DNA from 2 places in the Dickeya chrysanthemi NCPPB 402 genome. Region 2 is predicted to be linked to the other one. Evidence: predicted binding sites of a transcription regulator. Region 2 holds the regulator's gene; the other holds the start of a gene.
The links. Region 2 encodes PurR, which represses purine synthesis genes. Its sites were predicted from a motif close to CANGCAAACGTTTGCNTG; they were not measured.

Region 1: a site for PurR is predicted at 3,779-3,796, ahead of gcvT (glycine cleavage system aminomethyltransferase GcvT). Genes of this name have one in related genera too.

Annotation. Positions count from the first base shown of each region.
Region 1 covers NZ_CM001974.1:3,903,467-3,909,820, forward strand. Annotated here, with positions in the region: gene gcvP (aminomethyl-transferring glycine dehydrogenase) at 1-2,044, opposite strand, end outside; gene gcvH (glycine cleavage system protein GcvH) at 2,194-2,601, opposite strand; gene gcvT (glycine cleavage system aminomethyltransferase GcvT) at 2,633-3,733, opposite strand; gene fucO (lactaldehyde reductase) at 4,397-5,548, shown strand; gene alsS (acetolactate synthase AlsS) at 5,891-6,354, opposite strand, start outside.
Region 2 covers NZ_CM001974.1:2,735,462-2,741,815, forward strand. Annotated here, with positions in the region: gene gloA (lactoylglutathione lyase) at 1-221, shown strand, start outside; gene rnt (ribonuclease T) at 353-1,039, shown strand; gene DCH402_RS12255 (Grx4 family monothiol glutaredoxin) at 1,141-1,491, opposite strand; gene DCH402_RS12260 (C40 family peptidase) at 1,822-2,790, shown strand; gene cydH (cytochrome bd-I oxidase subunit CydH) at 2,908-2,997, opposite strand; gene purR (HTH-type transcriptional repressor PurR) at 3,386-4,411, shown strand; gene cfa (cyclopropane fatty acyl phospholipid synthase) at 4,831-5,982, shown strand; gene DCH402_RS12275 (riboflavin synthase) at 6,077-6,354, opposite strand, start outside.

The DNA of each region.
Region 1 (6,354 bases), 1.2 Mb from region 2:
CATCCAGATACACCTGGCCGCCGTACTGGTGAACAATCTGGCACACTTCGCGGATGGTTTCTTCATACACGCCGTGGGTGGATGGATAAGTCACCATGATGCAGGAGAGTTTATCGCCCGCCTGCTGCGCTTTTTCCCGCAGATCGTGCAGGTCGATGTTCCCCTGCTTGTCGCAGGCCACCACCACCACCTGCATCCCCGCCATCTGAGCGGAAGCCGGGTTGGTGCCGTGGGCGGAGCTCGGGATCAGGCACAGGTTACGTTCGCCTTCGTTACGGCTTTCGTGATAACGGCGGATCGCCAGCAAACCGGCATATTCCCCCTGCGCACCGGAATTCGGCTGCATACACACGGCGTCGTAGCCGGTCAGTTGCACCAGCCAGTCGGATAACTGCGTAATCAGTTGGCGGTAACCCAGCGCCTGTTCCGGCGGGCAGAACGGGTGCAGCTCGGCAAATTCCGGCCAGGTGATCGGCAGCATTTCCGCCACCGCGTTAAGTTTCATGGTGCAGGAACCGAGCGGGATCATCGCCTGATTCAGCGCCAGATCCTTGCTTTCAAGACGGTGCAGATAACGCATCATCTCGGTTTCGCTGTGGTATTGATTGAACACCGGGTGAGTCAGGATATCGTCGCTACGCAACAACGCCTCAGGAATCGACGCCGACTGCCGGCTAACCGCCGCATCCAGCGTATCGATATCCAGCCCATGACTGTCGCCCAGCAACACGGCAAACAGCGCCAGCACATCATAGCGGCTGGTGGTTTCATCCAGCGCGATGCCGACCGCGCCATCGAGATCGGCACGCAGGTTGATACCCGCGCTCAGTGCGCGGTTTAACACCGCCGCCTTATCGGCGACCTCGACGGTCAACGTATCGAACCAGTGCTGATGACGCAGCGTCAGGCCACACGCCGTCAGACCGGCGGCCAGAATATCGGCCAAACGGTGGATGCGCCCGGCAATGCGTTTCAACCCCTGCGGCCCGTGATATACCGCGTACATACCGGCAATGTTGGCCAGCAGCACCTGCGAGGTACAGATATTGGAATTGGCTTTTTCACGGCGGATATGTTGTTCGCGGGTCTGCATCGCCATGCGCAGCGCCGTGTTGCCGGCCGCATCGCGGGAAACACCGATAATACGGCCCGGCATCGCGCGTTTGTATTCATCGCGGCAGGCAAAGAACGCCGCGTGCGGACCGCCGTACCCCATAGGTACGCCGAAACGCTGAGCGGAACCCAACACCATGTCGGCCCCCTGTTTGCCGGGTGCCGCCAGCAGTACCAGCGCCATGATGTCCGACACCACGCTGATGATCACCTTCCGGTTTTTCAGCTCGGCCATCAGCGCACGATAGTCGTGCAACTCACCGGTGGTGCCGACCTGTTGCAGCAACACGCCGAACACGTCGTCATATTTCACCACATCGGCGGCGTTGCCGGTGACAATCTCGAAACCGAAGGTCAGCGCGCGGGTGCGCACCACATCCAGCGTCTGCGGATGAACATCATCGGCAACAAAGAAACGGTTGGCCTGCTTGAGCTTACTGACGCGTTTTGCCATCGCCATCGCTTCTGCGGCGGCGGTCGCCTCATCCAGCAGCGAAGCGGAAGCCAGCTCCAGCCCGGTCAAATCCTGCGTCACTTGCTGGAAATTCAGCAATGCTTCCAGACGCCCCTGCGACACCTCCGGCTGGTACGGCGTATACGCGGTATACCAGCCCGGATTCTCCAGCACGTTGCGCAAAATCACCGGCGGCGTCAGCACCGCGTGATACCCCATGCCGATATAACTTTTATAGCGCTGATTGCGACCGGCGATGGCCTTCAATTCAGCCAATGCCTGAGACTCGGTGGCGGCATCACCCACCGCCGGCGGTTGGGGCAGTTGGATATCGGCGGGTACAATCTGACGGGTAAGTGCGTCCAGCGAATCTGCGCCAATGGCAGCCAGCATCTGCTGTTGCTGAGTAGCTGACGGGCCGATATGGCGCTCCGTGAACGCACTGCCGTGTTCGAGTTGACTGAGAGTCTGGGTCATGTGGGGGAATTTCCTGCATTGAGCACAGTGACGTGCAGCACAATTAAATAATTCAGAAGCAGTTAACGCATTCAAAAACAAGCAAACAATTCACAAAACAAGCGGATCATAAAAACGCCCCGTCGCAGGGAGCAGACGGGGCGTCAGGCTTATTCTTCTTCGTCGCCGTCTTCTTCTTCCAACAATGCCTGATAACCCTCGGCATCAAGCAATTCGTTCAGTTCAGCTTCGTCAGAGGCTTTGATACGGAACAGCCAGCCTTCGGCGTAAGGCGCGCTGTTTACCAGCTCCGGCGCACCTTCCAGCTCTTCGTTGATTTCCACGATTTCACCGCTGATCGGCGCGTAGATATCAGACGCGGCTTTGACGGACTCCGCCACGGCGCAATCGTCGCCGGCGTTCACCGTACTGCCGACTTCCGGCAGATCGACAAACACCATATCGCCCAGTAACTCCTGCGCATGCTCGGTAATACCTACGCTATAAACGCCATTGCCTTCCGCCATCACCCACTCATGGGACGAGGTATATTTCAGTTCTGCCGGAACATTGCTCATTGCCACCTTCTCCTTCCATTAACGCCCAAAATTAAAACTGAACCAGCGCCTTACCGGCGCGAACAAAATTCGGTTTGGTCACGTGCACCGGCATCTCGCGATTGCGAATCTGCACGATAGCCTGCTCGCCGATACCGGCGGGAACACGGGCCAGCGCGATGCTGACGCCCAGCGTAGGCGAAAACGACCCGCTGGTGATCACCCCTTCCTGCATGACGCCATGATTATCGGTAAAGCGGACCGGTTGACCGTGACGCAGCACGCCTTTTTCAGTCATCACCAAACCAACCAACTGTTCGGTGCCTTCCGCCTGCTGGCGTTCCAGCGCCTCACGGCCGATGAACTGACGATCTTCCGGCTGCCAGGCGATGGTCCAGCCCATGTTGGTCGCCAGCGGAGAGACGGTTTCATCCATGTCCTGACCGTACAGGTTCATGCCCGCTTCCAGACGCAACGTATCACGCGCGCCCAGCCCACAGGGTTTTACGCCAACAGCCAGCAGTTGTTGCCAGAAGCCGACCGCCTGTTCCTGTGGTAACGCAATTTCATAGCCTGCTTCGCCAGTATAGCCAGTGGTGGCGATAAAGAGGCCGTCGGCCTGCACGCCGAAGAAAGGTTTCATGCCCGCCACGATGTTACGTTGGGCATCGCTCAACAGACTACGCACCTTTTCCTGCGCCTGCGGCCCTTGCACGGCTATCAGCGACAGATCTTCGCGTTCGGTGATCGCCACCATGAACGGTTTGGCATGCTCGGTAATCCACGCCAGATCCTTTTCACGCGTAGCGGAATTCACCACTAGCCGGAAATAGTCTTCGGTCTGGAAATACACGATTAAATCGTCGATCACGCCGGCCGACGGCGTCAGCATGGCGGTATAGAGCGCTTTGCCGGGCTGGGTTAATTTGGCGACATCATTCGCCAGCAGGTAACGCAAAAATTCGCGGACACGGGCGCCGCGCAAATCCACGATAGTCATGTGCGACACATCGAACATGCCGGCGCTGCTGCGTACGATGTGATGTTCATCCAACTGAGAGCCGTAATGCAGCGGCATCATCCAGCCATGAAAGTCCACCATTTTGGCGCCATCGGCCAGATGCTGTTCATACAACGGGGTGTGGTTTGCCATTCTTTTCTCTCTACGTTAGCCGCGCGTTGTGATGCCAGGCTCCACGACGCAAACGTTTATCCTGCCGTTGAACTTACCACCGAAGCGCGCGTTCCACCACTCCTATAGCCATAAGTTTATCTATATAAAAAATCCGTTTTACCTCCATCTAACCATCCCGGCCATAAGAATATAAAACCAATAAATTTAAAAAATTAAAGATTAAAAACCATTTAATAAAAAATAATAAATATATTAATGCAAAAATAAATGAATAGCTGGTGTGATGCCAAAACACTCCCCGCCAGATTAAATTAGATAAAGTAATGCGAAAAAAGCTTAAAATTAGATTATTTCAGGTCACCCGGCATTCGTCTTTGATTGTTTTCACCGGTCGATTTTGTGATCGCCATTCACGATATCTTCCCGACAACGACAATACGCCGTGATTGATGGCAGCAATGGGAAGGCAGTTCGCCACGACAGGTTTCACACTGGCGGCATCGGCAGGCTATCCATCAGACAACGGTTTGATTTTTATCAATCAAGCGCGAGCTTTCACCACCGCCCGCAACAAGCGGAACCAGATTGATTATTGACCTTACAGCTGCCGGCCAGACAGCGAAAAATGGATAGCGGGCAAGCCACCATAATTAAAAATCAATATGTTAAGGAGAGTGCATCATGACGCACAGAATGATACTGAATGAAACGTCCTACTTTGGCAGCGGCGCCATCGCCCATTTAACAGCAGAGGTGCAACGGCGCGGTTTCCACAAAGCGCTGGTGGTGACGGACAAAGAACTGGTGAAATACGGCGTCGCCGGTAACGTGACCGCCCTGCTGGATAAAGCCGGGCTGCCTTATGAGGTGTATGACGGCGTGATCCCCAATCCGACTATCCCCGTCGTCCAGCATGGGGTCGAGCGTTTTCAGGCCTCCGGCGCTGATTATCTGATAGCTATCGGCGGCGGTTCCCCGCAAGATACCTGTAAAGCCATCGGTATTATTATCAACAACCCGGAATTCGCGGATGTACGTAGTCTGGAAGGGGTGGCCGCCACCCGTAAACCCAGTGTGCCGATCTTCGCGATACCGACAACCTCCGGCACCGCCGCCGAAGTCACCATCAATTATGTCATCACCGATGAAGAGAAACGGCGTAAATTCGTCTGCGTCGATCCGCACGATATTCCGATTGTGTCGTTTATCGACACAGACATGATGCGCAGTATGCCGGCATCGCTCAAAGCCGCTACCGGCATCGACGCGCTGACCCACGCTATCGAAGGGTTCACCACTCAGGGCGCCTGGGAACTGACCGACATGCTGCACCTGAAAGCCATCGAAATCATCAGCCGTTCGCTGCGTGATTCCGTTGCCGGGAAAGTGCAGGGCGTAGAAGACATGGCGCTGGGGCAATACATCGCCGGTATGGGTTTTTCCAACGTTGGGCTGGGGCTGGTGCACGGCATGGCACACCCGCTGGGCGCGTTTTATAACACCCCGCATGGCGTCGCCAACGCCATTCTGCTGCCGCATATCATGGCCTGGAATGCGGAGTATACCGGTGAAAAATTCCGTGCCATCGCCGTTGCCATGGGGGTGAAAGGCGCAGACAACATGCCGCTGGCACAGGTGCGGGAAGCGGCGATTCAGGCCGTACGCCAACTGGCGCAGGATGTGGATATTCCGGTGCAATTGCGCCAGGTAGGCGTCAAAGAACAGGATATTCCGGCACTGGCGCAGGCGGCATTTGACGATGTCTGTACCGGCGGCAATCCGCGCCCGGCAACGGTGAAGGAAATTGAAGCGCTGTATCACGCGATCTACTGATTGCTGACCGCGCAGCGACGGTTCGACTGCCAACCGTTTTGCGGATAACGCGATCACACGCAACGCAGTCACACGCGAAGCATGGCGGGATGCGGCAAAAAACGCGCGTCCTGCCAATATCGGACTGTTTATCCTGCCGTTCATGATGCGCGGCAGGTCAGCCAAGCCCCTCCATGTCACAGGAGCTTCAGGACGCGTGGAGCAACAGGTGCCCATAGTGGTGCCCCAAAATACACCGGGCATCATGGGCGAACAGCGCTCTAAAAGGCTGCAAAGCCTTGCAGCAGGTAGGATTAGTACCAGCAGGTAAGATTAGTCCTGAGCCGCGGGCGATATCGCGCCCTAGATCAGGTGGCTGATATTGACGTTCTCCATCAGGTAATGGTTGTCGGAATAATCCACCGGAATCGCAATCACCGCCGGTCCATCGACATCCATTGCCTGCCAGAGCTTCGGCACCAGCTCGGCGGCAGATTCAACGGCGAAACCTTTAGCGCCGAACGCTTCCGCATAGGCTTTGAAATCGATGGGGCCGAACTTGACGCCGGAAGAGCGGCGATACTTCTTCTCTTCCTGAATTTCCACCATGTTGTAGGCGTTATCTACCCAGATAATGTGCAGAATGTTCGATTTCAGCCGCACCGCCGTTTCCAGTTCCATGCTGGACTGCATGAAACCGCCATCCCCGGATACCGACACGACCTTCTGTTTCGGGTTGACCAACGCAGCGGCGATCGCCCACGGCAGCGCAACCCCCATAGTCTGCTGTCCGTTAGTCATTAGCACCTGACGGGCACGGAAGCTAT
Region 2 (6,354 bases):
TAGACAGTTATGAAATGGGGACGGCCTTTGGCCACATCGCGCTCGGCGTCGATGATGTCGCCGGCGCTTGCGAGCGTATCCGTCAGGCGGGCGGCAAAGTAACGCGTGAAGCCGGCCCGGTCAAAGGCGGTACCACAGTAATTGCCTTTGTTGAAGACCCCGATGGCTACAAGATTGAACTGATCGAGCGTTCACAAGCAGGTCAAGGTTTGGGTAACTGATCCGTTTCGTCTGTTTAGACGTAGGTCTTCCCGGGGGAACGCGCGCTGCGTCGTCATATCGGGTTTGCTGCATCCCCCGACATAATTTGCCATAATGCAACACTGTATGTTGCTGAAGAAATAAGAAACGAATGGCTGAAAAAAACAACCTGAACGCGCTGAATGCGCGTTTTCGGGGCTTTTACCCTGTTGTTATTGATGTAGAGACCGCTGGGTTCAACGCAAAAACCGATGCGCTGCTGGAAATTGCAGCCGTAACGCTGAAAATGGATGAAAGCGGTTGGTTACAGCCGGACGCCACCTTACATTTTCACATCGAACCTTTTGAAGGCGCTATTTTGCGGCCCGAAGCGCTTGCCTTCAACGGCATCGACCCGACCAATCCGCTACGCGGCGCAGTGAGTGAATATGAAGCGCTGCATGAAATCTTCAAGTCGGTACGCAAGGGAATCAAGGAACAGGACTGCAATCGCGCTATCATCGTGGCGCACAACGCTACCTTCGATCATAGTTTTCTGATGGCGGCGGCAGAGCGCTGCGGCCTGAAGCGCAATCCGTTCCATCCTTTCGCCACCTTTGATACGGCGGCGCTAAGCGGATTAGTGCTGGGGCAGACCGTGCTGGCTAAAGCGTGTATCGCAGCAAATATTCCCTTCGATGCCAGTCAGGCTCATTCAGCGCTCTATGACACCGAACGAACGGCGCAACTATTTTGTGAACTGGTTAATCGTTGGAAGCGTATGGGCGGCTGGCCGCTCGCCTCCGGTATTGATACGGATACCGAAACATCGCTGGCCGTCGACGAAGACAAAGGGTAACGCGCACGATCACGTCATGTATTCGCCGAACCACAAGACACAATAATCGCGTGGTGATAGCGGTGATATCAGGCAGCACATGGCTGCCTGATACAGAAGAATTACTGCTGTTCCGTCTGCTGTGAACGGTACTTATCCGCCGTTTCTTTAATCAGTTGTTGCAGTTCACCGCGCTGATGCATCTCAATCACGATGTCACATCCCCCAACCAACTCACCATCGACCCACAATTGCGGGAATGTCGGCCAGTTGGCATATTTAGGCAATTCGGCGCGAATATCCGGGTTCTGCAGGATATCCACATAGGCAAAACGTTCGCCGCACGCCGACAACGCCTGAACCGCCTGGGCAGAAAAACCACAGCTCGGCAGTTTGGGAGAACCTTTCATGTACAGCAGAATCGGGTTTTCAGCGATCTGGCGCTGAATCTTTTCAAGTGTCGTTGTCGTCATTCTATTGCTTCCTCAAGCGCGTGATGAACAGCCCATCAACGGCTGTTCATGTGACTCGCGGCAGACCATGCCATACCGCCTCTGTTGTTTTATATTCTAACGATAGCGACGACCACAAAAAAACGCTATCTTTTGTAAGGTTTTATCCGGTCGACGATATATCAGCATAAGGTAACCCAAATTGACTGATAATTAAGCAGCAAACACCGTTGTTAACGTTTTCTCACTATTTTGTAGTAACATAAGTCTATCTCCCGCTTTTTTATCAGGCCATTTTCGGGAATACTGTAAAGATTGAACGATTGAGGACAACATTCGGTCAGAATTATTATGCGTTTATTTATTACGCTCTTTTTATTATTTTTCAGTAATTTGTTTGCGAATCTGGCGCTGGCTAATCCGCATGGCGCGTCCGCGTTGCCGCGTAAATCGGGTGTAGAAACGGCAAACAAAGCGCTTGATGAGTCCAAAAAAAATAAGGTCGCCAAAAATGCCAATAAAAAAGGTACGGCGCCCTCTCAACAACATGAAAAGACGACCCAAAACGCACCAGCGAAAACGACATCATCCGCTCATGATAAAAGCGCCAAATCTGGTGATAAAAAGCCTGTGACGGCAGCGGCTTCAGCCCACTCTACCGGTAAACCGCAGAAGCAGGAAAAAAGCCCGCCGACTAAAGCGGCAGCCAACAAAACGACGAAAAAAGAGCCGCCTGCTACGGCCAAAAATAACCGTAACGCGCATGAGTCGGTGAGAGTCAAATACTCCCCCAAAAAAGGCAAAGCGGTAATCGCCGAAGAAGATATTGCCTCGGTCTCATCGCACGGTAAAAATAAAAAAGGTAAACAGGACAAGGCCGCGCTGACTATCAGCGCCGCGCACCAAAAACGTTATCAGCATGCCAAGTCAACCGCGATGAATAAGCTGATGAGCCAAATCGGCAAGCCTTATCATTGGGGCGGTGCCACACCGTATTCGGGCTTTGATTGCAGCGGGCTGGTGTATTACGCCTATAAAGATGTGGTGAAAATCCCGATTCCACGCACAGCCAATGAAATGTTCCATTTGCGTGACGCGGCGCCAATTAAGAAAAGCGAACTGGAAAGCGGCGACCTGGTCTTCTTTCGTATCACCAACCGTGGAGCCGCCGATCATGTGGGCGTCTACCTGGGCAATGGCCGATTCATTCAGTCGCCACGCACCGGCGCTGATATCAAGATCAGTAAACTGAGTGAAGATTACTGGCAGGATCATTACGTCGGCGCTCGCCGCGTGGTGACGCCGAAAACCATTCGTTAGGCGCTACACGACTCGACGTAAATACGACAAAAAGGGGCTTAGCGCCCCTTTCTGTTTTCACCGCTGTTTTGCCTCAGGCTGTTGAAACCCGGACATTACGCCGCCGGCGATCCGCTATCAGTTCAATACCGCTGTGAAGCCGAAGATAATGATCACCGCCAGTGCAACCACCGTACTGAACAGCGACATTTTCAGATTCGTATCCATAATATTCTCCTGTATGTGACTGATGATCGCCGTCATCCCATTGTGTATGAATAAAATCCCTCTCTCGGCAGGCAAGAGGAAACACATAAAGTATAGGTTTATTATTACCCAGCCGATATCAAAAAACCGGTTTGCGCATCACAGAGATAACACGAATTGCCTCTTCCACTTTTGCTCTGGATCGGCCAGAATTCGCAGTTTACTGTATACACTGCGTTGGTCGAAGCGTCAGCCCTCCCTTCAAGCTACACACCTCGGCATATCTCCTCCTGAAATGTTGCCTTGTTGTCCGGCAGGAGATGAATTCACGCAGGCAAACGATTAACACCCTATTTTAATGCTGTAACAGACACGTTACTGTCACAGATGAGTTCAGGAGTCGCTTTAGATGGCAACGATCAAAGATGTGGCAAAACGCGCAGGCGTTTCAACCACAACCGTATCACACGTGATCAATAAAACACGTTTCGTCGCCGAAGAGACCAAGGCTGCGGTACGCGCAGCCATCGATGAATTGCATTATTCCCCGAGTGCAGTGGCTCGCAGCCTGAAGGTCAACCACACGAAATCCATCGGCCTGCTGGCTACCTCCAGCGAAGCACCCTATTTCGCCGAGATTATCGAGGCGGTAGAAAACAGCTGCTACGCCAGGGGTTACACGCTAATCCTGTGTAACTCTCATAACAATCAGGATAAACAGCGCGCCTACTTGTCCATGCTGGCGCAAAAGCGTGTCGACGGCCTGCTGGTGATGTGTGCCGAGTACCCACCCGAATTGCTATCCCTGCTGGCGGATTACCGTCATATCCCGATGGTGGTGATGGACTGGGGCGAAGCACAAAACGATTTTACCGATACTATTATTGATAACGCCTTTGCCGGCGGATACATGGCTGGACGTTATCTGATTGAACGCGGTCATCGGGATATCGGTGCCATTCCCGGCTCGCAGGAGCGCAATACCGGTAGCGGACGTTACCTGGGGTTCCTGAAAGCGTTAAAGGAAGCCGACATTTCCCTGCGCGAAGAGTGGGTGGTTCAGGGGGATTTTGAGCCGGAGTCCGGCTATAAAGCCATGCATCAAATTCTGGCCCAAAAACAGCGGCCGACGGCGGTATTCTGCGGCGGTGATATCATGGCGATGGGCGCCATCTGCGCGGCCGACGAACTTGGGCTACGCGTACCGCAAGATATTTCAGTGATCGGTTACGATAATGTGCGTCACTCCCGCTATTTTACTCCAGCGCTCACCACCATTCATCAACCGAAAGAACGTCTGGGGCAGGCGGCATTTTCCATGTTGCTGGACCGCATTACCAGCAAACGCGAGGAAGCACAAACGATTGAAGTACACCCTACTCTGATCGAGCGTCGCTCCGTTGCCGACGGCCCATACCTCGATTATCGTCGTTAATATTCAGACGATTTCGTTATCGCTGCGCGCCCTTGCCGTCAGGCGCTATGCCGCACCGCATATAGCGATAACGCATGTGATGAATACATGACGTATTGTTTCTCCGTGCTACTTTAGCCCGCTGAATCTTGTCGGCGGGTTAAAGCAGTCATACACTTGTCACTATCGCTGACGACAATAACTATGATCAGACGATGTTTTTCAACATAGCGCATCGCCTTACTTTTTCTACCCTGGCAATAATGGCCGTACCGTTTGTCACGAACGGGGTAGATGCCTTTCGTACCGGCTTTTCTCTTATTTTCCTCTGAGACTCTCAGGGATAGACAATGGATGGGGTTCGTTGAACACCCTCCAGCGTGATATTTGTCTGGTTTATTCCTTGTAAACACATTTATCTGACAAGGTAGGGAGAAGTTATGAGTTCATCTTATGTGGAGGAACTGGGTACCCCTCATCATCCCTGGTTCCAAATTGTTAATGAAATGCTATCGACCGCCGACATCGCCATTAACGGCTCACGCCCGTTTGACATTCAGGTAAAAAATCCCTTTATGTACAAACGCATACTGCGCGAAGGCTCGTTAGGTCTGGGCGAAAGCTACATGGATGGCTGGTGGGAGTGTGAGCGGCTGGACATGTTCTTCCACCGAGCGATACGCGTGGGACTGGACAGCCAACTGCCCCACCGCTGGCGCGATACTTTACGAATCCTGATGGCTCGCCTGAGCAATCTGCAGTCCCGCCGTCGGTCCTGGATCGTGGGCAAGGAGCATTACGACCTCGGTAATGATCTTTTCACCCTGATGCTCGATCCCTATATGCAATACTCCTGCGGTTACTGGAAACAGGCTGAAACGCTGGAGCAGGCGCAACAGGACAAGCTGCGCTTAATCTGCGAAAAACTGCAATTGCGTCGCGGCATGACATTGCTGGATATCGGTTGCGGCTGGGGTGGGCTGGCGGAATTCGCCGCACATCACTATGGCGTCAGCGTCACCGGCGTCACCATCTCCCGCGAACAGCAAAAGCTGGCGCAGCAGCGCTGCCGACATCTGGATGTTAACATCCTGCTACAGGACTATCGCGACCTGAATCAACAGTTTGATCGCATCGTTTCCGTCGGCATGTTCGAGCATGTCGGCCCCAAAAATTACAACACCTATTTCCGGGTAGTGAGAAAAAACCTCAAACCTAACGGATTGTTCCTGCTGCACACTATCGGCACCAATGAAACTAACCTGAAAGTTGACGCCTGGATGAACAAGTACATTTTCCCCAACTACTGCCTGCCTTCAGTGCAGCATATCGCCCAGGCCAGCGAGCCCTATCTGGTGATGGAAGACTGGCACAATTTCGGCGCAGACTACGACCGCACACTGATGGCCTGGCATGAACGTTTCCAGCAACACTGGCCAACGTTGTCAGAACGTTATTCCGAACGCTTCCAGCGGATGTTCAGCTACTACCTTAACGTCTGCGCTGGCTCGTTTCGCGCACGTGATATTCAGCTCTGGCAGATAGTATTCAGTGTGGGCGGTGTAGAGGACGGCTTGCGAGTCCCCAGATAATCCTGGCACCCGGCAAATCCACATCCCGATGGCAAAAAACCGGCAGCCTGGCTGCCGGTTTTCATGATGGGAGAACATGTCAGGGAAGAAGTGCTTATTCGCCCTGCTCCGCCTGCGCAGCAGCCTGCTCCTGTTGCTGCGCCTGACGCGCCATGACACGTTCAACCGTATCGATGATGGCCTGAGTTTGCGGGTCGATTTCGATGTTGATGCGGTCGCCCAGACGCTTCTGACCCAGCGTTGTGCGTTGAAGCGTTTCCGGAATCAGATGCACGCAAAAACGACTGCGGGTGACTTCGCCCACCGTCAGACTGATGCCGTCGATACCGATAAATCCTTTGTGCAGCACATACTTCATTTGCAGCTCATCAG